DNA from 3 places in the Mesobacillus subterraneus genome. Region 3 is predicted to be linked to each of the others. Evidence: riboswitches for the same ligand, from Rfam matches in the RefSeq annotation. Region 3 holds a riboswitch; each other region holds the start of a gene.
What was found. Region 3 has a riboswitch for lysine ahead of LC048_RS01530 (Na+/H+ antiporter NhaC family protein). Riboswitches for the same ligand answer to the same signal wherever they lie in the genome.
Positions count from the first base shown of each region.

Region 1: it holds a riboswitch for lysine, as region 3 does, so the genes downstream of both, LC048_RS04110 (aspartate kinase) here and LC048_RS01530 (Na+/H+ antiporter NhaC family protein) in region 3, are expected to answer to the same signal.
Region 2: it holds a riboswitch for lysine, as region 3 does, so the genes downstream of both, LC048_RS18680 (amidohydrolase) here and LC048_RS01530 (Na+/H+ antiporter NhaC family protein) in region 3, are expected to answer to the same signal.

Region 1 is NZ_CP129019.1:827,832-832,014, reverse strand. It holds gene LC048_RS04110 (aspartate kinase) at 1,006-2,238, opposite strand; lysine riboswitch at 2,408-2,585, opposite strand; gene uvrC (excinuclease ABC subunit UvrC) at 2,655-4,183, opposite strand, start outside.
Region 2 is NZ_CP129019.1:3,580,227-3,584,409, forward strand. It holds gene LC048_RS18680 (amidohydrolase) at 121-1,719, opposite strand; lysine riboswitch at 1,868-2,046, opposite strand; gene LC048_RS18685 (nuclease-related domain-containing protein) at 2,181-3,086, shown strand.
Region 3 is NZ_CP129019.1:329,379-333,561, reverse strand. It holds gene LC048_RS01535 (sodium-dependent transporter) at 1-707, opposite strand, end outside; gene LC048_RS01530 (Na+/H+ antiporter NhaC family protein) at 957-2,543, opposite strand; lysine riboswitch at 2,687-2,870, opposite strand; gene yunB (sporulation protein YunB) at 2,937-3,695, opposite strand; gene LC048_RS01520 (HD-GYP domain-containing protein) at 3,787-4,183, opposite strand, start outside.

The DNA of each region.
Region 1 (4,183 bases), 500 kb from region 3:
GTAACTACGTATCGTATCGCATCCATTCAATCTGAGTTCACAGGGCACAGTGAAACCTTTCTGTGCCCTTTACTATGCTTAAAACCCCATTTATGTGCCCGAAATTCTCTGCACTCTCCGATTTCGGGCACATGTTCCTCATTTATGTTACCGAGATTCTCTTCATTCTGCGATTTCGGGCACATGTTCCTCATTTATGTTACCGCGATTCTCCCCACTCTCGGATTTCGGGCACATGTTCCTCATTTATGTTACCGAGATTCTCCGCACTCTCCGATTTCAGGCACATGTTCCTCATTTATGTTACCGAGATTCTCTGCATTCTGGGATTTCGGGCACATGTTCCTCATTTATGTTACCGAGATTCTCCGCACTCTCGGATTTCGGGCACATGTTCCTCATTTATGTTACCGAAATTCTCTGCATTCTCCGATTTCGGGCACATGTTCCTCATTTATGTTACCGAAATTCTCTGCACTCTTCGATTTCGGGCACATGTTCCTCATTTATGTTACCGAAATTCTCTGCACTCTTCGATTTCGGGCACATGTTCCTCATTTATGTTACCGAAATTCTCTGCATTCTCCGATTTCGGGCACATGTTCCTCATTTATGTTACCGAAATTCTCCCCACTCTCGGATTTCGGGCACATGTTCCTCATTTATGTTACCGAGATTCTCCGCACTCTCGGATTTCAGGCACATGTTCCTCATTTATGTTACCGAAATTCTCTGCATTCTGGGATTTCGGGCACATGTTCCTCATTTATGTTACCGAGATTCTCCGCACTCTCGGATTTCGGGCACATGTTCCTCATTTATGTTACCGAAATTCTCTGCATTCTCCGATTTCGGGCACATGTTCCTCATTTATGTTACCGAGATTCTCTGTACTCTCGGATTTCGGGCACATTTTCATTTTTAGGTGGCCGTACACATTGCAATATCACTTTTTCCGGACATGATGATTCAATGGATAAAAAAGCCTTACTCATTTCCACTCTCTTAATTTGTCTTAACCGCTCCTGAATATAGCTCAAATGCTTCATGCAATGATTCTACTGCGTTCACCATTTGTTTTTCATCAACTACGGTCGAGACTTTGATTTCAGATGTGCTGACCATCTTTACCTGGATGCCATTTCCTTCAAGGACTTCGAACATTTTGGCAGCTACACCCGGGTTTGAAACCATTCCTGAACCTACAATCGACACCTTTGCCAGGACGGTCTCGGATTCGACCGCTTGATAGTTTAATGTTTCTTTATTGCGTTCCAATACGTCTAGTACTTCCGGGAGATCGTTACTTTTAATGGAGAACGAGATATTGGCTAACCCTGCTTCTGTACGGCTCTGGACAATGATGTCGACATTTATGTGGTTATGTGCAAGTGTGGTAAATATAGTTGACAGTCCTTTTAATGAAGTACTTACTCCAAGGACTGATACTCTCGTAATCTGATCTTCAAACGCTACACCGCGTACGATTAAATTCTGTTCCAATTCATTCTCCTCCTCGATGATCGTACCTCTTTCTTTTTCCATGCTGGACCTTACTTCAAGTGGTAGCCCATAGTTCTTAGCGAATTCCACTGCACGCGGATGGAGCACACCTGCCCCGAGGTTTGCCAACTCGAGCATTTCATCATAGGAAACAGTCAGCAATTTTCTCGCGCTTTTCACATATCTAGGGTCTGTCGTGAACACGCCAGTCACATCGGTATAGATATCGCATTTATCCGCCTTCAAAGCCGCCGCAAGGGCTACGGCCGTTGTATCTGATCCGCCGCGTCCAAGCGTAGTGATTTCCCCTTCATCGGTCACACCCTGGAATCCCGCTACAATAACCACCTTGCCACTCTCTAAATCATGGGCAATTCTGTCTGAGTCGATATCGACAATCCGGGCGTTTCCGTGTACGGCTTCCGTCTTGATTCCTGCTTGCCAGCCGGTATAGGAAACAGCATCAATGCCATTTTGCTTCAACGCCATGGAATAAAGCGCGATCGTAATTTGCTCTCCCGTTGTCAAAAGCATATCCATCTCTCTCTTTGATGGCGAGCTGGAAATATCATTCGCCATGTCAACAAGATGGTCCGTCGTTTTGCCCATTGCTGATACGACCACGACGACATTGTTGCCATTCTGCAGTTCTTCTGCTGTCCTGCTGGCAGCGTTCCTGATCCTTTCAACGCTGCCTACCGATGTTCCTCCGAATTTCTGTACAATCAATCCCATACGTTTCCCCTGCCTCTTCATTCTTTATTTTGCCTCTAATAGAGTTTCATGGACACGCCGCATATGTATTTTCCCCAAGGACTTTCACATATCTGTTAAAATGCCCTTAAAAACAGAAAAAGCAATGGAAGTGGCTCCCAATGCTTAATTAACGTAGATATACGCTGCAACATGAGATAGCACTCCAAGATGGCAATCTTGACAATCCAGCGTTTATTCAACGAAGGACCAGCGAGAAAATCGATAGGTATTTCCCCACTTCGGCGAACATCCCCTTTCAAAGTCCATCAATGAATCCTACAATTCTCATGACTTTTACTCTTGAAGTTCGCACCTCTATCTACACTTTAATGCTCTAAAGTGATAGTTATATGAAATTTTCATAATTATAGCACACCTAAAAATAGAATGCTACATTAATTCTGTAATTTCTGATATAATTCCTCCGCAACATTAGCTGGAACTCCGGCAGCATTCAGCTCTTCCACAGATGCTTCCCTCATTTTTTTCACCGAACCGAAATGCTTCAGCAGAGCCTTCTTGCGCTTTTCGCCAATTCCCGGAATATCATCAAGCAAGGATTGAAACGCACTTTTGCCTCTTAACTGGCGATGGAAAGTAATCGCGAACCGGTGGACTTCATCCTGGATTCTTTGCAGCAAGTAAAACTCCTGACTGTTCCGCGCCAGTTCGATTACCTGCAGCGGGTTACCATACAGCAGCTGAGAAGTCCTGTGCTTATCATCCTTAGCCAGACCGGCAAGCGGAATATCGAGTCCGAGCTCATTTTCAAGCACATCACGTGCAGACTCGATATGTCCCTTTCCGCCATCTATGATAATCAAATCCGGCAGCGGCAATCCTTCCTTCAAGACCCGTGTATATCTGCGCCTGACGACTTCCCTCATCGATTCATAGTCATCCGGTCCCTTGACCGATTTAATTTTATATTTGCGGTATTCCCTTTTTTCAGGCTTGCCGTCGATGAAAACAATCATCGCTGAAACCGGATCGGTCCCCTGGATATTGGAGTTATCGAAAGACTCAATGCGATGAGGGGTGTAGATACCCATTTGCTTGCCAAGGTTTTCAACAGCGTTAATGGTTCGCTCCTCATCACGCTCAATTAACGAAAATTTTTCTTTGAGGGCGATACTCGCATTCTTGGACGCCAGGTGGACAAGTTCTTTCTTCTTTCCTCTCTGCGGTTTCAGGACTTTCACTTCAAGCAGCCCCTCCGCAAGTTCCAGGTCTACGCCCTCTGGTACCAATACTTCCTTTGGCTTGAAATGCTCATTTTTTGAGTAAAATTGGCCCAGATATGTGAGGATATCTTCTTCAGGTTCATTGTGGATCGGGAACATCGAAACCTCGCGTTCGATCAACTTTCCCTGACGGATAAAAAAGACCTGTACACACATCCAGCCTTTGTCGACTGCATAGCCAAACACATCACGGTCGGTAAAATCAGTCGTCGTCATCTTCTGCTTTTCCATCGTCGCCTCAATATGAGCGATCTTGTCGCGAAATTCCTTGGCACGTTCGAAATCAAGTTCTTCAGCAGCTGCAGCCATTTTTACCGTCAAATCTTCCTTGATTTCTTTATATCCCCCGTTGAGGAAACGAGTAATCTCATCTGTAATCTGCTTATACTCATCTTTGCTTACATCCTTGACACAAGGAGCAAGACACTGCCCCATATGATAATAAAGGCAGACACGGTCAGGTAAAGTAGAACACTTACGGAGCGGATAAATCCTGTCCAGCAGCTTTTTCGTCTCATTCGCCGCCTGTACATTTGGATACGGACCAAAATATTTGCCGCTGTCCTTCTTTACTTTTCTCGTAATGATCAGCTTCGGATGCCGTTCCGCAGTAAGCTTGATGAACGGATATGATTTATCATCCTTAAGCATGATATTATATTTTGGATCATATTTCTTGA
Region 2 (4,183 bases), 1.5 Mb from region 3:
TCGGTTTTGAATACAATGGCAGGACCGAAGCGACTTGATGAGCTATTCATTACTCAAAGTGAATTTTCGCAAAAAAGGACGGTACGGCTTCCGAATGGAAGCTGAAAACCGCCCATAATCTTAGGAAAGCCTTCGATACTTGATTTCCCCGCCAATGATCGTCATTTCAATATCCATTGATAAAAGTTCATCTGCGTCCGTCATTTCAAATGGATTTTTGGTATAAACGGTCATATCAGCTAATTTTCCGCGTGCGATCGTGCCTTTCAGCATTTCTTCGTTTGTTGGATAGGCTCCGAGCTCTGTGAAAAGTCGGAACGCATCGAGCATTGACAGCTTCTGCTCTGGCACATAGCCATCGTGAGTTTCGCCCGGTTTTTTCCTAGTAACCGCGGCATGTATTCCCAGAACCGGGTCGACTGGTTCAACCGGCGAATCGGAACCTCCGGCACAAATGACGCCTGCTTCCATCAGGGTTTTCCAAGCGTAGGAAAGTTTGATTCTTTTTTCACCAAGACGTTCCTGAACCCAAGGGAAGTCACTTGCTATAAAACGTGGCTGAATATCCGCAATCCGGCTAGGCCCCTTCAGGCGTGGAATCAGTTCCTCCCGTAAAACTTGTGCATGAATCAGCCGGTCTCGATAAGCCGTTGCCGGGAATTGGCCCAGCACATCAAGAACATTTTCCAGTGCCTGGTCGCCAATTGTGTGGACAGCAATCGGCATATCCAGCTCGCGCGCCCCTTTCACGATTTCGTATAAATGCTCCTGATCATACATCGCATCGCCGTAATGACCTGGCGCATCACTATATGGTTCTGATAGCAGCGCGGTCCTCCGGCCAAATGCCCCATCGGCAAAAATCTTCACCGCACCGATTTGCAGCGTGTCATTGCCGTAGCCTGTGTACATTCCGGCTTCTTTCAGGTTTGATAAAAACTCATGGTTAATCAAGAGATTGCTGCGTAAGCCGAGCTGCTCTCCATTTAAAAGCTCATTAAATAGATTCCATGTTTTTTCAAGACCGCCAAGATAGAGCGGGTCATTTGTATGCACGCTGGTCAACCCTTTGCTCATCGCATAATTCATCGTCTGCCGCATCGCTTTTTTCCAGTCGTTGTACGAGCGCTCCGGGATATACTGTCGGACTAAATTTGCCGCTGACTCGAGGAACAGTCCGGTCGGTTGCTTCGTGATTTCATCGAGTACGATGGTTCCGCCCTCCGGAACCGATATCAACGGATGATAGCCGCTCACTTCGAGCGCCTTGCTGTTGACCAGGGTTGCGTGCAGGCACGTCCTTGTTAAAAATAACGGGTTGGCAGGAGCCACATAATCCAGCTCGGCAATCGTCGGAATTCCTCCGTCGGTAAAAAGGTTCTCATCCCAGCTGCTGCCGACAATCCATTCACCAGGTTCAAGCTGACTGGCTTTTCCCTTTATTTTTGCCAGCATTTCATGTTTGGTCGTGATTCCGACAAAGTCGAGATTGATGAAACTATCGGCCATGATTGATAAGTGAAGATGGCTGTCGATCAAACCCGGTGTTGCCGTCTTCCCTTCCAAATCAATGATTTGCGCCTGGCTGCCCCATTGCAGCACAATATCTGTTGAAATTCCCATATCAATAAAACGGCCATTTTCAATGACCACTGCTTGTACAATTGGATTGCGTGAATTGAATGTATAGATGGTTCCATTTTTGTAGATGGTTCTCAAGAAGATCTCCCCTTTGGATAAAATGTGAATGCCTGGGGAGCGCGTTTGGAGTTGATGGAAGGGGATAGTTGGTACGCTCTGGCATGCAAAAAAGCAATGACAGAAAATAACCTATCATTGCTTTTTACAATATACGTTATCCGCCATTTCGATCAGTAGTTCTCCATGCACAAAACCCCGCATGACAGTCTGCTCCTTGTTCAGAAAGCATCCCAGCAATAATCAGTCCGACCCTGATTATGCTTCGGCAAACAACCCTTTCAGCCACCATCAACGATTGTCTATCTCCGATGGTCTACTCTTGTTATTTGCTCCCCTACCTCACCGATCTGATAAGATCATATGAAATTAGGTTAATACTATCAAATTGTCCTATTTTAATCAAGATTCTAAAATGTCTTAAAATGTTCACAGTTTTTTAGTTGCTCCCATTTTAAAATGAAGAAGAAAGGAAGTGGAATATGTTATTAAAAGAAAGAACCAAACCAGAAGAATTGGTAATTCTGCAAGCACTTAAGCCTCGAATGGAACTGGAAGAGAAAGATGCGCAAAACCTATGGACCCTGGAGAAAGGCTATGAAGGTGAAGTTCAATTCGACTTATGGTTTACGAACCATCGAGTGGAGAGTCTCATTATCAACGACCTACGCCTTGAAGTGAATGGCACACTTTTTCAAATCGATTCGTTCGTGATTACGCAGGATCGGCTCCATCTCTTCGAAGTGAAAAATCTCGAAGGGGACTATTACCTGGATGGAGACAAATTCAAGACAGTTGCCGGGAACGAAGTTAAAAACCCACTCCATCAACTAAACCGTGCAGAGATCCTGCTAAAACAACTACTGAAGAATCTGGGCTTTTACATCCCTCTCGAACCCCACCTCATGTTCATCAACCCTGAATTCGCCCTTCTGCAAGCACCATTGAAATCCCCTATTATTTTACCAAATCAACTAAATCGCTTTATGGATAAGATGAATAGAACCTCTTCAAAATTAACGAGCAAACATTCCAAATTGGCTGAGACCCTTTTGTCATTGCATGTTAAGAAATCACCATATACTAGGGTACCTAGTTATGATTTGGAGATGTTGAGGAAAGGGGTTATTTGTGAGTCTTGCGGGGAGTTTTTGGAGAGTTATAGTAGAAATAAATACATTTGTAGAAACTGTAATTCTCTAGAATATATAGAATCAGTTGTGCTTCACTCAGCTAAAACCTTTCAGTTACTTTTTCCAGAACGGAAATTAACCACAACAGCTATCTATGATTGGAGCGATGGTCTTCTTCCAATTAAAGCTATTAGAAGAGTCTTTCAGAACAACCTTTCAGTCAATGGGGTGTTTAGCTCCACTTATTATGAGTAATGTAATACTAGAAGAATTGCCATGATGAATCAAATGGCAATTCTTCCTTTTTCGGGCACATGTTCCGCTTTCTTGTTACCGAAATCTTCTGCTCCTCCACTTTTCGGGCACATGTTCTGCTTTCTTTTTACCGAAATCTTCTGCTCCTCCACTTTTCGGGCACATGTTCCGCTTTCTTGTTACCGAAATCTTCTGCTCCTCCACTTTTCGGGCACATGTTCCGCTTTCTTCTTACCGAAATCTTCTGCTCCTCCACTTTTCGGGCACATGTTCTGCTTTCTTGTTACCGAAATCTTCTGCTCCTCCACTTTTCGGGCACATGTTCTGCTTTCTTGTTACCGAAATCTTCTGCTCCTCCACTTTTCGGGCACATGTTCCGCTTTCTTGTTACCGAAATCTTCTGCTCCTCCACTTTTCGGGCACATGTTCCGCTTTCTTGTTACCGAAATCTTCTGCTCCTCCACTTTTCGGGCACATGTTCCGCTTTCTTGTTACCGAAATCTTCTGCTCCTCCACTTTGCGGGCACATGTTCTGCTTTCTTGTTACCGAAATCTTCTGCTCCTCCACTTTTCGGGCACATGTTCTGCTTTCTTGTTACCGAAATCTTCTGCTCCTCCACTTTTCGGGCACATGTTCTGCTTTCTTGTTACCGAAATCTTCTGCTCCTCCACTTTTCGGGCACATGTTCCGCTTTCTTCTTACCGAAATCTTCTGCTCCTCTACTTTTCGGGCACATGTTCTGCTTTCTTCTTACCGAAATCTTCTGCTCCTCCACTTTTCGGGCACATGTTCCGCTTTCTTGTTACCGAAATCTTCTGCTCCTCCACTTTTCGGGCACATGTTCCGCTTTCTTGTTACCGAAATCTTCTGCTCCTCCACTTTTCGGGCACATGTTCTGCTTTCTTGTTACCGAAATCTTCTGCTCTTCCACTTTTCGGGCACATGTTCTGCTTTCTTGTTACCGAAATCTTCTGCTCCTCCACTTTTCGGGCACATGTTCTGCTTTCTTGTTACCGAAATCTTCTGCTCCTCCACTTTTCGGGCACATGTTCCGCTTTCTTGTTACCCAAATCTTCTGCTCCTCCACTTTTCGGGC
Region 3 (4,183 bases):
GCAAAAGCAATGGATAAACTGAAGAAAATCTGTCCATAAGCCGCAACCCATACTTTACCATTAAAGATCTGGCTCCAGTCTGGCTTGAAGAATGCATTGATACCATCAACAGCTCCATCAAGAGTCAATGCGCGAACAACGATTACCAAGAATAAAATAACAAGTGCAGGAATAAAAATTTTGTTCGCAACTTCGATACCTTTCTTAACTCCCTTGAACAAAATACCAAGAGTAATGACCCAAACAATGACTAATGGAAGGAATACACCAGGTACGATACTTCCAACCTGACCAGCGTCGACTACTTTTAGATAATCACCCACAAGGAATGTCAGCGGGTCGTCTCCCCATTGCTTGCTTAGCGAGAAATAAGCGTAGGACATTGCCCATGCGATGATAACTGCATAATAAGTCGAAATGACAAAGGATACAGCAAGCTGCCACCAGCCAATCCATTCAGCTCCTTTACGGATTCTAAAGTAACTTAATGGTGCAGAACCGCGATATTTGTGACCGATTGTGAATTCCAAAATCAAAATTGGAATACCTGCTGTCAAGAGTGCGAATAGGTATGGGAAGAAGAATGCTCCCCCTCCATTCTCATATGCTACTCCCGGGAAGCGCCAAATATTTCCCAACCCGACTGCCGATCCTACTGCGGCAAGAATGAATCCTGCCCTCGTTCCCCACTGTGGACGATTTTCCATTATTAATCCCCCTCGCTTTCTAATTATCTGGAAAATGTTGATAATTAGAAAGTTTTATATTTTCAGATTATTTAGTCTAGGAATAGTATAGCTAGTTTTTAATTGCTTGTCAAAATATTATTTAGTTCATAATAAAATTTTTCTAAAAAAATTTTCCCAACTATACCAATACTCCCTATTAATTAGGATTCTATTCCTACTTTTTGAAAAATATGAAAAAAGCTGTCTGAAAGTCAGACAGCCTTAACATTATTCTGCAAGATTTTCTTTTAACACTTCTTCCTGTGTTGTCTTGCTTCCAAAAATGAAAGCAAAAGCAACGAGCAGGATTGCCACAACCGCAAGTGCTCCTAAAGTGCTGCCAGTGAATCCAATGACCAGGAATCCTGCAGATGCAATCGCAGCGGAAATCAATGCGTAAGGCAGCTGGGTCATGACATGGTCTAAGTGGTGCGCGCCAGCTCCTGTTGATGAAAGAATCGTCGTATCGGATATTGGTGAGCAGTGGTCACCAAAAACCGCGCCCGCCAATACAGCTGCTAATGCTGGCAGCATGAGCGTGATATCAGCTGCAGCAGCGATATCGCCGGCAATTGGAAGCAGGATGCCGAATGATCCCCATGAAGTCCCTGTTGAGAAAGCCATGATTCCAGCTACAAGGAATAGCAGGAACGGCAGGAATGAGGTATTAATATTAGAGCTTTCAACAATACCAGCTAGATACTTGCCTGTTTCAAGTCTTCCAATCAAATCAACAATGACCCATGCGAAGACCAGGATATAAATAGCCGGGAGCATTGACTTAATGCCCTCAACAATCCCTTTGCTAAAAACATTAGCATTAACGCCTTTTAAAACTACTGCCTGCCTTACAAACAGAATCAGCGCAACAGCTAGGCCGAGCAATCCGCCAGTAACAAGAGACTTCGTTACATCTGTGTTTTCGAAGATCGCTAGGATGGTAACATTGCCTTCCACAGCGCTTGCTCCAGTCCAAAGCATCATACCTACAGTTCCAGCGACAAGGGCTACAATCGGCCATACAAGGTCTCCAACTGTTCCTTTTGTGCTTGTAGGAAGGTCATCCTTCAGTTCTCCCGGTACAGGCTTGTCCTGCGAAACGACAATTCCTTCAGTGATCGCACGTTCTTCATGCTTTTTCATAGGTCCAATTTCGATATTTCGAAGAGCAACGATAAAGACCATGGCTAACGCTGCCAGTGCGTAAAAGTTCATAGGCGCCATTTGCATGAAAGCTGAAAAAGCCGTATATTCGCTAACTCCATGAGCAGCAAGAATGGTACCAATCAAAGCAATAATGTATGCACCCCAGCTCGAAATCGGCGAGATGACACAGACTGGTGCAGAAGTAGAGTCAATCAAATAAGCAAGCTTAGCACGCGAAACCTTTTGTCGGTCTGTAATCGGACGTGTTATTTGGCCGACTGCCAAAGCATTGAAATAATCATCAATAAAAATAATAATCCCTAAAAATGCGCCGACTAACTGTGCGCCTACTCTGGTTTTAACACGCTTCATCGCCCATTCACCAAACGCGCGGCTTCCGCCTGAGATGGAAATGAATGCAGTGATGGTTCCCAATAATAATAAGAAAAGGATGATGTACAAGCTATATGTGTTCAGTTCTCCATCTGCGACAACGATTGCTTTTGCCGCATCCCACACGATAGCAAATGTTTCTGCGATATTAAATTCAGCTAGCAAAAAAGCCGCTGCGATGATGCCCGTCCCCAGCGATAGCAGCACTCGCCTTGTGATCACTACCATTAAGATTGCCACTAATGGCGGCAGCAATGAAAAAATTGTGTTTTCCATTCTTTCTTTCTCCTCCTTGTTTTTGACAGGGGGAAACTTTTACATGAACAGAGTTTAGTTGCTTCCTTTTAAAAAAATACAAAAAAGGGCAACGATAGAGAACATTCTATCGCTGCCCTTAATAAGCAACTAGTGTCTCCATCACGATCTGTAGCTCCCCATTATGGATATACCTCCATAATGACAGTGATACTCTTGTTCAAAGTATCCCCAGCAATAAAAAATGTGACTCACTTCCTATTGCTTCGGCAAAATTCCCTTTGAGCTGTGATCAACGTTGTCATCCTCACACAGCCTACTATTGAATCCTGCGCCTCTACCCCATCGGAATGATGTGGTTTATTATTCAATTGATTTTATAATATAACAATATCGCTAACTTGACAACTGTTTTTATTCGCCGGGAAGCTGGATAGCTGGTGTTGTAGATCCTCCGCCATTGTAAAATTGAGGTACTTTTCCTGGGTAGTAGAAGCTGCCAATTGGAATGTCTTCTTGAACCGTAGCTACTTCAGTCGAAAAAGGAATAATAATTTGCACATTGACCTTCACCCTAACCGAAACATTGATCAGTGTATTGTTAATGCCGTGCTCCTCTGTTTCCCAGACTACATCAGCAGTCACATCACCAATCGCGTTGAACTTGACCGGAACCCTCGGACCCATATTACCTAGAAGTGCATTATTGGTGGCCTGCCCTAATGGAACATAATAAATGATGCCTGCTTCCCTGTCTTCCTCATCGGTGACAAGCTCGACATCTGATAGCAACTCAAGCGAGGTGAGATTCCCTCTTTCAGCTTCTTTTAAATTCATCTGTACAATGTTAGTCGTTTCTGCTTTTACCCTGTTGATGATTTCAGTATTAAATTTCACTACAGTGGTCGTTCCGTTATCTACTGGCACAAACTCAATTACTTTATCAATATCCATGCCATTGGCAATCTTCTTATTGATTGCTTTATTGATTACAAGCGTAGCAATTTTTCTTGTTTGAGATCTTGCATAATCCATTAATGTGGGCTCGAGCCCTTTATCTATGATCCACAGCCCTGCTGCTGTTGAAAAGGAAAAAAAGACGAATGTCAGCAGGAATACATACCTGAAAGGCAAGGGCCCTTTCCGAGGCAGCCGCCGGCCGAATTTTGGCAAAATAAATCCCCCCTCTAAAGCTATATGTATGCTTCAAAGGGGGGAACTAGCCTAAAAAGTATTGAAAGATGTGCCTGCACACCTGAAAAAATTAATAATTAGCGGCATACTCATACTTAATAATCGTATCACAGCTGACGATCATCAAGCTTAGGTTCGACTGCAAATCAAGCTGGTATGGTTCTACTTTTCGTCCGTTTTCCTCCAGTATACGAACAACAGGGCGCTCACTCAACCGAGGATTCTGCTCAGCCACTACTCCCTTTCGCCCATCGCTTAACATGACGGTAAGGTCGGCTGGATATATTGCTACCGATCTTCGGAAGGCATCGACTACCTTCGGATCAAACAGACTGCCAGAACCCGAATAGAGGATTTCAAGCCCTTCATGCGGAAGCATCGCTGGACGATATACTCGATTAGAAGTAACCGCATCAAAAACATCAGCCACACCAAGTATCTTTCCAAATAAGTGAATCTCGTTCTCT